2 regions of the Tepidimonas sp. HKU78 genome follow, and region 1 is predicted to be linked to the other one. Evidence: predicted binding sites of a transcription regulator. Region 1 holds the regulator's gene; the other holds the start of a gene.
The links. Region 1 encodes NrdR, which represses ribonucleotide reductase genes. Its sites were predicted from a motif close to CACNANATNTNGTG; they were not measured.

Region 1 (8,225 bases):
GCCACGCCTGCTGTTGCAGTGTCACGGTGGCGCGCCCGAGTTCCCGTACACGTGTGTGGATCGTCAGTTCGTCGTCCAGCCGCGCCGGGCGCAGATAGCGTACCTCGATCGCACCGACGACGAACATGCCACCGGTGCGCTCGCGCAGCGCTTGCTGCCCCAGCCCCAGGCTGCGCAACCACTCGGTGCGCGCACGCTCGAAAAACTTCAGGTAGTTGGCATAGTAGACGATGCCACCCGCGTCGGTGTCTTCCCAGTAGATGCGCACGGGCCAGGTGTGCCCCGGCGCGGCGCTGGCGGCCGACGGTTCAGCTGCGGCGGGCGGGATCACGCGCCACCTCCTCGGGTCGTAGCTGGGGGGCCAGGCGGTTGAGCACGCCGTTGACGAATTTGTGTCCGTCGGTGCCGCCAAAGGTCTTGGCCAGTTCGATGCATTCGTTGAGAACGACGCGCCAGGGCACGTCGGGACAGTGCTGCAGCTCGTAGGCGCCGATCCACAGCACGGCATGCTCGATGGGCGACAGCTCCGCCAGCGGGCGGTCGAGCAGCGGGCTCAGGTGCGCGTCCAATTCGCTGGCCTGCGCAATGCAGCCGTGCAGCAGCGCGTCGTAGTGCGCGCTATCCGCTTTGTGAAAGCCGCTGAGGTCGCGCGTAAAGACATCGATGTCGGCTGCCTCGTTGCGGCCGACCAGGTGCTGGTAGAGCCCTTGCAGGGCGAATTCGCGCGCACGGGTGCGGGCAGATTTTTCGGATGCTTTGGTCATGGGCGCTATTGTCCCAGACCACGGGGGTCAGTCGAGCGGGTAGCGCCGCAGCAGCGCGGCCATCTCCACCGCCACGCGTGCCGCGTCACGGGGTTTTTCGTCCTGCCGAGCGACGGCCTGCGACAGATTTTCGGTGGTGAGGATGGCGTTGGCGATCGGGATGTGGTGATCCAGCCCCACGCGCGTGATGCCCGCTGCCGACTCGTTGCACACCAGCTCGAAGTGGTAGGTCTCGCCGCGAATCACGCAGCCGAGCGCGATCAGGGCGTCGAAGCGGCCGCTTTGCGCCATCGCCTGCAGGGCGAGCGGCACCTCGAGCGCGCCGGGCACTTGCTCCAGCACGACGTCGGCATCAGCCACGCCCAGCGCGCGCAGCTCGTCGCGGCAGGCGTTGGCCAGGGCGTCGGTGATGCCCTGGTTGAAGCGCGCCTGCACGATGCCGATGCGCAGGCCACGGCCATCCAGCGCCGCAGCTTGCCCTTTGTGCGCTCCCATCATGTCGAGTTTCCTTCCGGGGGTTGGGGGTGAACAAAGCCGACCACTTCAAGCCCGTAACCGGTCATGCTGGGCATACGCCGGGGGGGGCCGAGCAGCGCCATGCGGTGGATGCCGCAGTCGCGCAATATCTGCGCGCCGATGCCGTACGTGCGCAAATCCATGCGGCCGCGCTCGGGCGCTTGTGACGATCGGGCGGTGCCGTCGAACTGCGCCAGCAGCTGCTCGGCGCTCTCGCCCGCATTGAGCAACACCGCCACGCCACGACCCGCCTGTTGCAGGTGGCGCAGGCTGGCCTCCAGGCTCCAAGAGTGCATGCGGCGGCCGACTTCCAACGCGTCCAGCAGCGACAGGGGCTCGTGCACGCGCACCGGCACCGCGTCGTCGGGCCCCCACTGACCCACCACCAGCGCCAGGTGCACACCGCCGCCCGTCTGGTCGCGGTACGCGTGTGCGGTGAAGGGGCCATAGGCCGTCTGCAGCGGCCGGCTGCCGACCCGGCGCACCAGGCTTTCGGTGCGGCTGCGGTATTCGATCAGATCGGCGATGGTGCCGATCTTGAGCCCATGCCGCGCCGCAAAGCGCTGCAGATCGGGCAGCCGCGCCATGGTGCCGTCGTCGTTCATGATCTCGCAGATCACCGCGGCTGGCGTGCAGCCCGCCATGGCGGCGAGGTCGCAGCCGGCTTCGGTGTGGCCAGCGCGCATCAGCACGCCGCCATCGACCGCCTGCAGCGGGAACACGTGCCCGGGTTGCACCAGATCGTCGGGGCGTGCGTTGGGGGCGACGGCGACGCGAATGGTGTGCGCCCGGTCCGCGGCCGAGATGCCGGTGGTCACGCCTTCGGCCGCTTCGATGGAGACGGTAAACGCCGTGCCCATCTTGGTGCCGTTGCGCGGCACCATGGGCGGCAGCTGCAGCTGCTCGCAGCGCTGGCGCGTCAGCGTCAGGCAGATCAGCCCGCGGCCGTACTTGGCCATGAAATTGATCGCTTCGGGCGTGACATGATCGGCGGCGAGCACCAAGTCGCCTTCGTTTTCGCGGTCTTCCTCATCGACCAGGATGACCATGCGCCCGGCGCGCAACTCGGCGACGATGTCGTCGACCGGTGAAATGGGGGCCACGGCCTCGGCCGGGCCAGCAGAGGGGGCGCAAGCAGGGGTGTGCATAGGGTAGATCGCGCCGTCGCCGTCACGCCGACGCCGGCGTGGCGCCGAGCGAGAGCATGCGTTCGACGTAACGCGCCATCATATCGATCTCGAGATTGACCCGCGATCCAGCCGCCAATGTACCCAGCGTGGTGTGCTGCACGGTGTGCGGGATGAGGTTGATGGTGACTTCGCACCCGTCGGGGCGGTCGGTGACCTGGTTGATGGTTAGGCTGACGCCGTTGACCGTGATCGAGCCCTTATAGGCCAAGTACTTGGCCAGCACGGGCGGTGCGAGCACGCCCAGTGTCCACGACTCGCCCACCGGCTCCAGCCGCGTGACGGTACCCACCCCGTCCACGTGGCCGCTGACGATGTGGCCACCCAGCCGGTCGGTGGCGCGCAGCGCTTTTTCCAGGTTGACGGGCCCGGGTTGGTCCAGCCCCGTGGTGCGGGCCAGCGACTCGGCCGAGACGTCCACGGTGAAGGCACCCCCCGCCCGATCGAGCGTGGTGACAGTCATGCACGCGCCGTTGATCGCGATGCTGTCGCCCAGTCCGACGTCGTCGAGGTAGTCCGGGGTGGCCGCCACCTGCAGCCGCAGGCCATGATCCGGGCCGCAGCCCAACGGGTGCAATGCCTCGATGCGCCCGACGTGCGTGATGATGCCGGTAAACATGGCCCCGATTGTCGCAGCTTCCGCACGTACGACAGCGCCTCGTTGGCGTACACGCACCTGCAACGGGGCGACGGCGTTACCATCGGCGCGGCAGCGATCGGCGTGCCCGGTGGCACGCGGCCAGTTTCTATGCTGCCAACATCGCGTCGACCCCACACCATGCGCCAGCGACCCACCGCGCGTTTGACGGTACCGGATTTTCGCAATCTGGGGGTGTTGCTGCGGCTGCTGCTGCTGGCCGAGGGGTTGCGGCTGCTGTGGTGGGCGATCGAGGCCCCGATGCGTGGGCACGCGTGGACGGGCTGGTGGAGGGAGGGCGCGCTGTACGAACCCGTGCTGCTGACGGTCACGGGTGTACTGGCATGGTTGGCGCCGTGGCTGCGCCGTCTGCCGCCCCTGCGGGCTCTTTGGATGACCGCGTTGCTGGCGGTGGTGGTGGCGTTGCTGTGGCGTTTCGGGCTGCAGCGCCTGGGCCTGACGGTGCCGCCACTGGCCACGGTGGTAGTGGCGACGCTGGCCGTGTGGCTGGCCGTGGTGGGCTATTTCGACTGGCGGCACCAGCGCCTGTCGCCCGCGCTGGCTGAGGCCCGGTTGCTGGCGCTGCAGTCGCGCATGCGGCCACACTTTCTGTTCAACAGCCTCAATGGCGTGTTGACGCTGATCCGCCGCGATCCCGGGCGCGCCGAAGCGATGCTGGAGGACCTGGCCGACCTCTACCGTGCCCTTCTCACCGAGCCCCGGGCTCTCGTGCCCTTGCGTGAGGAGCTGGCATTGGCGCGTGCCTACCTGGCGGTGGAGCAGGTGCGCCTGGGTGATCGGCTGCGGCTGGCGTGGCAGGTCGACACCGCCCCCGACGATGCCTTGTTGCCGCCGCTGACACTGCAGCCGCTGGTCGAGAATGCCGTGCGCCACGGTATTGAACCCCGCGAGGAGGGGGGCTGCGTCACTGTCGAGGCGTTTCGCGACGACGACCATTTGGTGCTGTTCGTGCGCAACCCGCTCCCGCCGCCGCAGGCACCACCAGGCGCGCGGGGGAATGGGCTGGCGCTGGCCAATCTGCGCGAGCGGCTGGACTTGCTGTACGACGCCGAAGCGCGGCTGCGCGTGTACGAGTCCGAGGGTGAGTTCGTGGCCCAGGTGCGACTGCCGATCCGCGCCCGCGACCCTGTCAGCCGCGCACCTCGTCGATCAGTGTCCTGAAGGCGTCCACGTCCTCGAAGCTGCGGTAGACGCTGGCAAAGCGCACGTACGCCACTTGGTCGAGCTGGCGCAGCTCCTCCATCACCCATTCGCCAATGCGCTGCGCGGGCACCTCGCGCGTGGGCTCGGCCAGCAGTTTTTCTTCGATGCGGGCGACGGCGGCATCGAGCCGTTCGGTGCTCACCGGTCGCTTGCGCAGCGCCAGCGCCATGCTGGCGCGCAGTTTGGCGGGGTCGTAGTCGACGCGCCGCCCGTCTTTCTTGACCACTTGCGGAAAGGTGACCTCGGCGCGTTCGTAGGTGGTAAAGCGCCGCTCGCAGCCGGCGCAGCGGCGGCGGCGGCGCACGAATACCCCATCGTCGGACTCGCGCGTCTCCACCACCTGGGTGTCGGCGTGTCCGCAGAAGGGGCACTTCATGGCGCGTCAGCCGTAGACGGGGAAGCGCGCCGTCAGCTCGGCGACCTGCGCGCGCACGCGCTCGACGGTGGCCGGATTGTGCGGATCGTCGAGCACGTCGGCGATCAGGTTGGCGGTCAGCCGCGCCTCGGCCTCTCGGAAGCCGCGCGTCGTCATGGCGGGTGTGCCCAGACGGATGCCGCTCGTGACCATGGGCTTTTGCGGGTCGTTGGGGATGGCGTTTTTGTTGACCGTGATGTGCGCTTGTCCCAGCACGGCCTCGGCCTCTTTGCCGGTGATGCCCTTGGCGCGCAAATCGACCAGCATCACGTGGCTTTCGGTGCGGCCGCTGACGATGCGCAGGCCGCGCGCCTGCAGTGCCTCGGCCATGGCTTGGGCGTTGCGCACCACCTGCTGTTGATAATCGCGGAACGCGGGGCTCAGCGCTTCTTTGAAGGCCACCGCCTTGGCAGCGATCACGTGCATCAGCGGCCCCCCTTGCAGGCCGGGGAAGACGGCGCTGTTGATGGCCTTTTCGTGCTCGGCCTTCATCAGGATGATGCCGCCGCGCGGGCCACGCAGGCTCTTGTGCGTGGTGGAGGTGACCACGTCGGCGTGCGGCACGGGATTGGGGTAGACGCCGGCCGCGATCAGGCCGGCGTAGTGCGCCATGTCCACCATGAAGATGGCGCCGATTTCTTTGGCCACACGGGCGAAGCGTTCGAAGTCGATGCGCAGGCTGTAGGCGCTGGCCCCGGCGATGATGAGCTTGGGCCGGGTTTCGTGCGCCTTTCGCTCCATCGCGTCGTAGTCGATTTCCTCACGCTCGTTGAGGCCGTAACTCACGACGTTGAACCACTTGCCGCTCATGTTGAGCGCCATGCCGTGCGTGAGGTGGCCGCCCTCGGCCAGGCTCATGCCCATGATGGTGTCGCCGGGCTTGAGGAAGGCGAGGAACACCGCCTCGTTGGCGCTGGCGCCGCAATGGGGCTGCACGTTGGCGGCCTCGGCGCCGAAGAGTTGCTTGACGCGGTCGATGGCGAGCTGCTCGGCCACGTCCACGTGCTCACAACCACCGTAGTAACGCCGGCCGGGATAGCCTTCGGCATATTTGTTGGTGAGCTGGGTGCCCTGCGCTGCCATGACGGCGGGCGAGGCGTAGTTTTCGCTGGCAATCAGCTCGATGTGCTGCTCTTGGCGGGCGTTTTCGGCCTGGATGGCAGCCCAGAGCTCGGGGTCGGTCTGTTCGATGAGGATATTGCGGTCAAACATGGGCAGTCCTGTCGGCGGCGTTGCACCCGGGTGCGGCGGTTTGTCACACGGGTTGCCCAGGCGAACGGCAGACCGCCGCGCTGGCCACGTCGTGAAGACGCGTTCGTGCGGCTGCGCGCTTCCCCGTGGTGAGCCCCACGTCGGTTGGCGGCGTGGCGGCCTTCCCGGAAAGGCCGCTGCCGGACCTATCGCCAGTCGCGCGCGCGGCAAATTCTATCAGGACGGTCGCGTCCCCCTCGCCGGTGGCGCGTCGTCTGGGGTGGGCTCACCTCCGATTCGCAACGGCAGGGCGCCATTGGTCTCTTCCTGTGCCGCAGCGTCCACCACCAGACCCGGGGGCAGCGGCATCGAGGCGGTGAAGCCCACCTGTTGGCCGGCGGCGACGCGTTTGAGCCGCTCCTGCTCCGCCATCACCTTGACGATATAGTCGCGCGCATCGACGCTGACCGCGCCCACGTACAGCCGCAGGCCGCCAGGTACGGAGCCTGCCGTTCGGATGGCATCGTGCAGGATTTGCGCACCCACCCGCAGGTTGCTGAGCGGGTCGAAGGCGGCCAGCGTGCCGCCCAAGTCATCGAACTTGTCGGCGTGTACGCGGGTGTGGACCTGCATCAGCCCATGGGCGCCGAAAGGACTGGCGGCAAAGGGATTGAAACGCGACTCGATGGCCATGACGGCCAGGATCAGCGCCGGATCGAGCCGCAACTGACGGCCCACCTGGTGCGCCTCGGCTACCAGCGCAGCCAGCGGTTCGCTGGCGACACGGTATTTGCGCGCCAACCACTGCGCCACACGCTGCTGCTCGGGGGGCAGTGCCTGGGGGTCCATCGCCGCGGGGCGGTCGGCTGCCGCCGAGGCGGGTATTTCGGCGCCGAGGGTCAGCGCGGCGTGCCGTTCCAGCAGCCAGTCGGCCATACCGCGTTCGAGTTGGGCGCGCAGCTGGGGCTGCGCCAGCAGCAGCGCTACGATGGCCAGGACGCCCACGCCCAGCGCCGCCAAGCCGTGACTCGCCGCGCGCCAGAGCCGCATCCATCGGTGCCCCACGCGATGTGGGGGGGTCGGGCGGTTGGCCCCGGCCCGCGGGCCGGCGGCGAAAGCGCCCGGGGTGTCGATGCACGTCGTCATGCACACACTCCTTGTTCGTTGTCCGCGGCGGTCCGCGCCAGCCGCTCCCGGTTGGGTGGCGGGCGGACACGCCGTCCATGGCGCCGATGCGTGGCATCGGCGGTCGATTGGCCCCACTCGCCATGGCGGTCGGGGCAGCGGTGCGGGGTCGATGGCCGCACCCAACCTAGGGTTGACCCTAGTCGTTGGGCGCGATGGTAGGGCCCTCGACATACCAAGTCAATACTTAGAGAGCAGCTTTTTATAACCAATATTGTTTTTCTGCGGCGCAGTAAGCGGAGGGCGGCGATGGGAATCGGGGTTTTCCTGGGGCAATGAACAGCCGGTGAGCCATGAAAAAAATTGGCGTGCGCGGGCCTCGCGACTGCCGTACAGTACAGACGTCGTCTCCGGTTACTCAGGGCATCCCGCCCCGTCCGGAGCGACGGGCCCGCCCGGGTGGTCACGCCCAGGCCTGGCCAGCATGATGGGAGCAATCCCTTGCTTCCGGCAGCGTGCGACATGACCCTCCGCGCTGCCTCGCCCGGCACGACTGGGTCGTGCCAAGGCCCCGACGGGTGCAGCCCGACGGGGCCTTTTCGTTGGGGTGCTCGCGCTCGAGGGTGGCGGCGTGTCGTCAGTCGGCCGTGGCGCGGCGGCGCACCTCTGCCAGATACGCGTGTCCGTCGGGCGCTCGCCCTTTCTGTTGGCTCTCCCACAGCATGCGGCCCAGGCACTCCATCACCTCGTGGTGGGCGGCATGCAGCGAGCCGCGACGCGCGGCCAGCAGCTCGACCGCCTGCCGAATGCCCGGGGGCTGGTCGATCGAGCATTGCTCGCTGATACTCAGGTGCATCGACAGGTGCAAAAACGGGTTGTCGCGCGCGGGGTCGGCCTCGGCCATCGAGCGCAGGGCGCCTTCCAGGTCATCCAACTCGGCGTGGTACTCGGGGTGGCGCAGCATCCACTCGTAGGCGAGCGTCTCGATCGGCTCGAGCGGCTGGCCTGCGCGGCCTTTGGCAAAGGCACCGCAAAAAAAACGGCGCACGTCGGCTTGCGATGGCGTGAACATCCCGCGATTGTCGCTCGTCATCGGCTACCATGTGGCGTCATTCCATGGACGGCATGGAGAGGACCCGCATGCCCGTGCTTGCCATTGCCAACCC
Region 2 (8,225 bases), 1.4 Mb from region 1:
GTGGCGGCCCCCGATGTCGCCGACGCTCACGACACGGCGCGCCCCCCGACCGAAGATTGCCCGTCGCAGCCCCCTGACGAGTCGCCACCGGGATCCCTGCCCGAGGCCGCGCCGCCGAGCGTGCCCTTGTCAGACGGGTCGTTGCCGGACTGGTCGTTCGTGCGGCAGGCGCGCCGTCGGGCGTTCTGGCGCCGGCCGTGGGTGCGGGCGACGCTGATACTTGCAGCGCTGGGGTTGACGGCATCGCTTTTGGGCCAAGCGGTATGGCACTGGCGGGACACGCTGGCGGCGCGTTACCCCGAATCGCGGCCCGGGCTGCAGGTGTTTTGCGAAGTGCTCGGATGCACGATCGCGCCGCCCCGGCGGCCACAGGACGTGGTCATCGAAGGGTCGGTGCTGCTGCGCCGCGCGCCCGACCGCTACAGCTTCCATCTGGTGGTGCGCAACCATGCCGACATCGAGATCGCCGCGCCGGCGCTGGAGCTGACGTTGACCGATGCCCAGGATCGGGTCTTGGTGCGCCGGGTGTGGCTGCCGGCCGAATGGCCGCAGCCGCGGGCCACGCTGGCACCGGGGCAGGAGTGGCCGCTGCAGTTCGAGTTGGCGTTCGATCACCCGAAGGCGGCCCGCATGGCGGGCTACCGGGCAGTCTTGTTCTATCCCTGACCCGTTCGGGTCTCCTCGCGAGTCTTTTTCATGACCATCCTCGTTTGCGGTTCCCTGGCCTTCGACACCATCATGGACTTCGAAGGCCGTTTTGCCGACCACATCCTGCCGGACCAGCTGCACATCCTGAACGTGTCGTTTTTGGTGCCGGCGTTGCGGCGCGAGTACGGCGGCTGCGCGGGCAACATCGCTTACGGCTTGCGGCAGCTGGGGGCGGCGGTGCGGCCCGTGGCCACGCTGGGTGCCGACGGCCAGCCCTATCTGGCACGCCTGCAGGCCATGGGGGTGGACGTGTCGGCGCTGCGGGTCACGCCCGAGCATTTCACCGCCCAGGCGATGATCATGACGGATCGGGACAACAACCAGATCACGGCGTTTCATCCCGGAGCGATGGCGCTGGCGCACCACAACCCGATCGCAGAGACGGCCGGCGTGTCGATCGCCATCCTGTCGCCCGACGGCAAGCAGGCCACCTGGACGCACGCCGAGCAGCTGCACGCGGCGGGCGTGCCGTTCGTCTTCGATCCCGGGCAGGGGTTGCCGATGTTCGACGGCGCCGAACTGCGACAGTTGGTCGAGTGGGCCGATTGGGCCGCGCTCAATGACTACGAGGCCCGACTGCTGTGCGATCGCACGGGCCTGTCGCTGGCTGCCCTGTCACAGCGGTTGCGGGCGCTGGTGGTGACGCTCGGGGAGCACGGCTGCGACGTCTGGCAAGATGGCCAGTGCACGCGCGTGGCCGGCGAGCGCGCCAGCGCCATCGTCGATCCGACCGGCTGCGGCGATGCCTTCCGGGCCGCCCTGCTGTACGGGCTGGCGCACGGCTGGGGTGTCGAGCAGGCCGCGCGACTGGGCAACCGCATGGGCGCGGCCAAGATCGCCACCCAAGGCGGGCAGAACTACCGTTTCAGCCTTTGAGCCCGATGGGCCAAAGCCACCCCGCCACGCGGCAGGGAAGCGCAAGGCACCCGCACTCAGGGCCGTGGACCGGTCGGGAACGGCCACGCCGCCTTGGGGTTGAGCTTGGTTTGGGCGCTGGGCGCGGCAGCGGCCTCGGCCTTGCCTTTGGACTTGGCCTTGGCGCCAGACGCTTGGGTAGGAGCCTTGTCGCCAGCGGATTCGCCTTTGGCGGCTTTGTCCGTTTTGCCTGCCTTGGCGGTTTTTTTCGCCTTCGGCGCCTCGTCCTTCGAGGCCGTCGCCTTCGAGGCTTTGACCACTTTCTCGGCCTTGACGGCCGGTGTGGCGCTCGGGGTGGCCGTCTTCGCGCTCGATGTCTTTTTTGCCGGTGCTTTCACCGCCGTCTTTTCGGTCGTTTTTTCGGCCGCCTTTTTCGCCGGGGCGCTGGCCGCGGTGGACGTCGACTTCGCTGCGGTCGTCTTGCCGCTCGCGCTGGCGGCTGCGCTCGTTTTAGCCGCAGGTTTCTTGGTCGTGGGCTTCTGGGCGGTCGCCGCGGGTTCGGCGGTCACCGCGGCGGCCTTTTTCTTGGGCGCGGCTTTCTTGGCCGGCGCGGAAGCGCTGGCTGCCGTGGGGGCTGCGGTCTTGCTCGTCGCCTTGGGTGTGGCTTTGGATGACGCCTTGGTGGCCGCTTTGGAGGGCGCGGGTTCGGCGCCCGCCGCAGCCGTGGCGGGCGCTTTCTTGGCCGTCACCTTCTGGGTTGTCGGCGCAGCGGCGGCCGTCTTTTTCTTCGCGGACTCGGTGGCCGCGGCGGCGGCCTTCTTCGCGGTTGCCATGGGGGGTCTCCTGCTTGAGGTTGGCGGGTGGGGAAAACGGTGACGGCCGCGCGACCCAGGCGTTGGCGGGGGATCAGTCCCAGGACAGGGCGCCGCCGGACTGGTACTCGATCACGCGCGTCTCGAAGAAATTGCGCTCCTTCTTCAGGTCGATCATCTCGCTCATCCAGGGGAAGGGGTTTTCCTCGTTGGGGAAGAGCGGCTCCAGGCCGATCTGGGTGGCGCGCCGGTTGGCGATGTAGCGCAGATAGCCCTTGAACATGCTGGCGTTGAGCCCGAGCACGCCGCGCGGCATCGTATCCTCGGCGTAGCGGTATTCCAGGTCCACTGCGGTCAGAAACAGCTCCTTGATCTCCTGCTTGAACTCGGGCGTCCACAGGTGGGGATTTTCGAGCTTGAGCTGGTTGATCATGTCGATGCCAAAGTTACAGTGCATCGACTCGTCGCGCAGGATGTACTGGTACTGCTCGGCCGCGCCGGTCATTTTGTTTTGCCGGCCCAGTGCCAGGATTTGGGTGAAGCCGACGTAGAAGAACAGCCCCTCCATCAGGCAGGCGAAGACGATCAGGCTCTTGAGCAGTTTCTGGTCGTTTTCGGGCGTGCCGGTGCGGAAGTTGGGGTCCATGATCGCGTCGATGAACGGGATCAAAAACTCATCCTTGTCCCGAATCGACGGGATTTCGTGGTAGGCGTTGAAGATTTCGCCCTCGTCCAGCCCCAGCGACTCGACGATGTACTGGTAGGCGTGGGTGTGGATCGCCTCTTCGAAGGCCTGCCGCAGCAAAAACTGCCGGCATTCGGGTGCGGTGATGTGGCGATACGTGCCCAGCACGATGTTGTTGGCTGCGAGCGAATCGGCCGTGACGAAAAAGCCCAGGTTGCGCTTGACGATGCGGCGTTCGTCCTCGGTCAGGCCGTTGGGGTCTTTCCACAGCGCGATGTCGCGTGACATGTTGATTTCCTGCGGCATCCAGTGGTTGGCGCAGGTGGCGAGGTATTTCTCCCACGCCCATTTGTATTTGAACGGCACGAGCTGGTTGACGTCGGTCTGGCCGTTGATGATGCGCTTGTCGGCCACGTTGACGCGGCGGTATTGGGTGCCCGGCTGCGCCGACGCTGGCGAAACGGCAGTGGCCGCGGCAGGAGGATGCGCGCCGATCGTGGCGCTGACCGGCGACACATAGTCGAAACCCGCGACGGTCTGCGCAGGGCGTGCACCAAACACGGGCTGGGCCGCCACCGACGGCCGGTGCGTTGGAGCGGCATCGGGCGCTGGACGTGCCGGTTGGGGGGCAGCGGTGGGGGTGTGGTCTTCCCAAGTCAACATGGTGGTGTCCGATTCGGTGAATTATTGAAAAATCTCGTCGAAATGACAAGGGTTTGACGGGGCGTTGCGACTTTTGCGGGGGCTTGATGCCCCGGACTGTGGCGCCGGGGCATCAATCGGGTCATCCGCACGGGTGTCGTGGGCGCTGGCTCTCGTCATTGGCAGGCTTCGCAGCCCGGGTCGTCGATGGCGCAGAATTTGATGTCGGTCGCGGGCTCTGTCACCCTGGGCGTCATGGCAGGCGGCACGGTGGCCGCGGCGAGCGCCGACGTGCCACCCGCCGTCGGCACCGCGTTGAGCGCGCCGCTGCGCACGGTGGCTTTTTCAGCGTGCGTGGCGCTGGTGGTGCGCAGGTAGTAGGTGGTCTTGAGGCCGCGGATCCACGCGAGTTTGTAGGTTTCGTCCAGTTTTTTGCCCGAAGCGCCCGCCATGTAAATGTTGAGCGATTGGGCCTGGTCGATCCATTTCTGGCGCCGTGCCGCTGCCTCCACCAGCCACACCGGCTCGATTTCGAACGCCGTGCGGTACAGCTCTTTGAGCTCCTGTGGCACGCGATCGATGGGCCAGAGCGACCCGTCGAAATGCTTCAGGTCCATGATCATCACTTCGTCCCACAGGCCCAGGCGTTTGAGGTCCTTGACCAGGTAGTGGTTGATGACCGTGAATTCACCTGACAGGTTGGACTTGACCGACAGGTTGCCAAAGCACGGTTCGATCGAGGCGTCGACGCCAACGATGTTGGAAATCGTGGCCGTGGGGGCGATGGCGATGCAGTTGGAGTTGCGCATGCCGTCGCGCGCGATCTTGGCACGCAGCGCGTCCCAGTCCAGCGTGCGCGAGCGGTCCACCTCCAAATAGCCGCCGCGCTCTTGCGCCAGCAGGTCCAAGCTGTCGGGCGGCAGGATGCCGCGCTCCCACAGCGAGCCTTTGTAGGTCGAGTACCGACCGCGCTCCACCGCCAAGTCGCTGCTGGCCCAATAGGCGTAGTAGCACACCGCCTCCATCGACCGGTCGGCGAATTCGATCGCCTGCGGTGACGCATAGGGGATGCGCAGCTCGTAGAGCGCGTCTTGAAAGCCCATGATACCCAGGCCCACCGGTCGATGGCGCAGGTTGGAGTCGCGCGCTTTCTTGACGGCGTAGTAGTTGATGTCGATCACGTTGTCGAGCATGCGCATGGCCACCGTGATGGTGCGCTGCAGCTTGTCGTGGTCGAGTTCTTTGCCCGCGGGGCCGTCTTTGAGGTGCTGAGCCAGGTTGATCGAGCCCAGGTTGCACACCGCGGTTTCGGTGTCGCTGGTGTTGAGGGTGATTTCGGTGCACAGGTTGGACGAATGCACCACGCCGACGTGCTGTTGTGGGCTGCGGATGTTGCAGGGGTCCTTGAACGTGATCCAGGGGTGCCCGGTCTCGAACAACATGGTCAGCATCTTGCGCCACAGGTCGACGGCGCGCACCTGCTTGCTGGGTTGGATTTCGCCACGCGCGGCTTTTTCTTCGTAGGCGAGATAGGCTTCTTCGAACGCGCGCCCGACCTTGTCGTGCAGATCGGGCACGCTGGAAGGCGAAAACAGCGTCCACATGCCGTTTTCCATCACGCGCTTCATGAACAGGTCTGGAATCCAGTTCGCCGTGTTCATGTCGTGTGTGCGGCGCCGGTCGTCGCCGGTATTTTTGCGCAGCTCCAGAAATTCTTCGATATCGAGGTGCCAGGTCTCCAAATAGCAGCACACCGCGCCCTTGCGCTTGCCGCCCTGGTTGACAGCGACGGCGGTGTCGTTGACCACTTTCAGGAACGGCACCACGCCCTGCGACTCGCCATTGGTGCCCTTGATGTGGCTGCCCAGCGCGCGCACGCGCGTCCAGTCGTTGCCCAGGCCGCCGGCAAATTTGGACAGCAGCGCGTTTTCCTTGATGGCGTCGTAAATGCCTTCCAGATCGTCCGGGACGGTGGTGAGGTAGCAGCTCGACAATTGCGAACGCAGCGTGCCGCTGTTGAACAGCGTGGGCGTGCTGCTCATGAAGTCGAACGACGACAGCACTTCGTAGAACTCGATGGCACGCGCTTCGCGGTCGATTTCGTTGAGCGCCAGGCCCATGGCCACGCGCATGAAGAACGCTTGCGGCAGCTCGATGCGTTGCTTGCGTACGTGCAGAAAGTAGCGGTCGTACAGCGTTTGCAGACCGAGGTAGTCGAATTTCAGATCGCGCTCGGCCTTGAGCGCCGCGCCCAGCCGCTGTAGGTCGAACGTGAGCAGCTCGGGGTTGAGCAGCTCCGCCTCCACGCCTTTTTTGATGAAGGCGGGGAAATACTCCGCGTAACGCGTGTGCATTTGCGCATGCGTGACCTCCTCGCCCAGCACCTCTTTGTAGATGGTGTGCAGCAGCAGGCGCGCCGTGGCGTAGGTGTAGTCGGGGTCGGTTTCGATCTTCGTGCGCGCGGCCAGAATGGCGGCCTTGTGCACCTCTTCCAGCGGCACGCCGTCGTAGAGGTTGCGCAGCGTCTCGGCGACGATGGGTTCGGCCTGCACGTCCGGGCCCAGCCCTTCGACGGCGGAGTGGATCAAGGCCTTGAGTTGCGCCAGGTCGAGCGGGCGGCGCTCACCGCGGTCGAGTACATGCAGCACGGGCTGCACCGGCTGCGCCTGTGCGGCTTTGGCGGCGCGCTCTTGCGCCCGGCGCTCGCGGTACAGCACGTAGGCGCGCGCGACCTCGTGGTGGCCGCCGCGCATCAAGCCCAGCTCGACCTGGTCTTGCACGTCTTCGATATGGAACGTGCCACCGCCAGGGCGCGAGCGCATGAGCGCGCGCACGACCGCCTGCGTGAGTTGATCGACCGTCTCACGCACGCTGGCCGACGCGGCGCCCTGCGGGCCGTGCACGGCCAAGAAGGCCTTCATCATCGCGACGGCGATTTTGCTGGGCTCGAATGGCACCACGGCGCCGTTGCGCCGAATGATCTGGTAGTGCGGCAACGTGCCGGCGGGGAGGGGGCGGGCGGCCTCGGGCACGGCCGCGACGCTGGCGCCGGACGGGGGGGTGGAGAGGGTGGTCTGCATGGAGCCTCGCTGAGGGTGATGTCCACAGGGACGACGGCGAAACACTAGATCTAGTGTCCGTCGTTGAGAAAAAACACTACCGCTAGTGTAGCGGGCATGGCGGGCGGGACAAGAGGCCAGGCGCGAAAATTTTTCAATCTCGACGCCCCGCCGATATCCTCGGGTTGCCCCGGAGGGGACGACTAGCGCGGCATGGGGGCCGCGCCTGCGGTGCTGGCAAAGGCGTGCGCGGGCCAGCCGGTCAGCGCGATCAGGCGTGCCCAGTCGAAGCCGGGGCCCGGGTCACGCTTGCGGCCCGGGGCGATGTGTTCGTGGCCCGCCACCGCGCACAAGGTGGGCCAGCGCGCGCGCAAGGTATGGCACAGCTCGGCCAGTGCGTCGTACTGTGCGGGTTCGAAGGTGTCGCCTTCCAACCCCTCCAGCTCCACACCAATGGAAAAATCGTTGCAGTTGGCCCGCCCCTGCCACTGCGACACGCCGGCGTGCCAGGCGCGGCGCTCGCAGGCGACGAATTGCACGAGCTCGCCGTCGCGCCGGATCAGGAAGTGGCTGGACACCTCCAGCCCGCGGATGCGCTGAAAGTAGGGGTGCGCCTCCCAGTCAAGCGTGCCGGTGAAGAGCTGCTCGATCGCGGCGCCGCCGTATTCGCCGGGCGGCAGGCTGATCGAGTGCACGACGATCAAATCGAGCGACGCGCCGGGCGGGCGCGGGCCGTGGTGCGGCGACGGCACCCAGCGTGCCTGGGCCAGCCACGTGCCCTCGGTGGGGGCGGGGTGGTCGGGGGGTGCGAGAGGGATCATGCACTCCTCGGGGCGGATCAGCGCACCAGTTGGTTGAGCTGGAACGAGTTGGGAGTGGAATCACCCGCGCAAAAACAACCGGTACACGGGATTGTCGGTTTCTTCGACGTAGGGGTAGCCCAGTTCGCGCAGGAAGCGCTGGAATGCCTTGTCGTCCTTTGGGGGCACCTGCAGGCCGACCAGGATGCGGCCGTAGTCGGCGCCCTGGTTGCGGTAGTGGAACAGGCTGATGTTCCAGCTCGGGCGCATGAGGGTGAGAAACTTCAGCAACGCGCCGGGCCGTTCGGGAAAGACGAAGCGCAGCAGCCGCTCGTCCTGCGCCAGCGGCGAGTGACCGCCGACCATGTGCCGGATGTGCTCTTGCGCCAGGTCGTCGTGGGTGAGGTCCAGCGTCGCAAAGCCGTGCTTTTCGAAGGCCGCCGCGATCTTGGCGCTCTCGCCCCGGCCGTGCGTGGTCAGGCCCACGAAGACGTGGGCCTGCTGCGCGTCATGGATGCGGTAGTTGAACTCGGTGACGTTACGCGGCCCGCCGGGCAGGCTGCCGATGGCCTGCAAAAAGCGCAAAAAGCTGCCGCGCTCTTCGGGAATGGTGACGGCAAACAGCGCCTCGCGCTCTTCGCCGACCTCAGCGCGTTCGGCCACG

Region 2: a site for NrdR is predicted at 6,825-6,838, ahead of ACPYIS_RS07320 (ribonucleoside-diphosphate reductase subunit alpha). Genes of this name have one in related genera too.

Annotation. Positions count from the first base shown of each region.
Region 1 is NZ_CP187547.1:87,608-95,832, reverse strand. Features, by position in the region: gene ybgC (tol-pal system-associated acyl-CoA thioesterase) at 1-331, opposite strand, end outside; gene nusB (transcription antitermination factor NusB) at 309-764, opposite strand; gene ribH (6,7-dimethyl-8-ribityllumazine synthase) at 792-1,262, opposite strand; gene ribBA (bifunctional 3,4-dihydroxy-2-butanone-4-phosphate synthase/GTP cyclohydrolase II) at 1,259-2,428, opposite strand; gene ACPYIS_RS00475 (riboflavin synthase) at 2,451-3,086, opposite strand; gene ACPYIS_RS00470 (sensor histidine kinase) at 3,246-4,286, shown strand; gene nrdR (transcriptional regulator NrdR) at 4,255-4,704, opposite strand; gene glyA (serine hydroxymethyltransferase) at 4,711-5,955, opposite strand; gene ACPYIS_RS00455 (transglycosylase SLT domain-containing protein) at 6,172-7,080, opposite strand; gene ACPYIS_RS00450 (DUF1841 family protein) at 7,697-8,131, opposite strand; gene ACPYIS_RS00445 (ParA family protein) at 8,200-8,225, shown strand, end outside.
Region 2 is NZ_CP187547.1:1,448,605-1,456,829, forward strand. Features, by position in the region: gene ACPYIS_RS07300 (zinc-ribbon and DUF3426 domain-containing protein) at 1-666, shown strand, start outside; gene ACPYIS_RS07305 (carbohydrate kinase family protein) at 697-1,584, shown strand; gene ACPYIS_RS07310 (histone H1) at 1,641-2,396, opposite strand; gene ACPYIS_RS07315 (ribonucleotide-diphosphate reductase subunit beta) at 2,470-3,723, opposite strand; gene ACPYIS_RS07320 (ribonucleoside-diphosphate reductase subunit alpha) at 3,879-6,782, opposite strand; gene ampD (1,6-anhydro-N-acetylmuramyl-L-alanine amidase AmpD) at 6,965-7,582, opposite strand; gene ilvA (threonine ammonia-lyase, biosynthetic) at 7,643-8,225, opposite strand, start outside.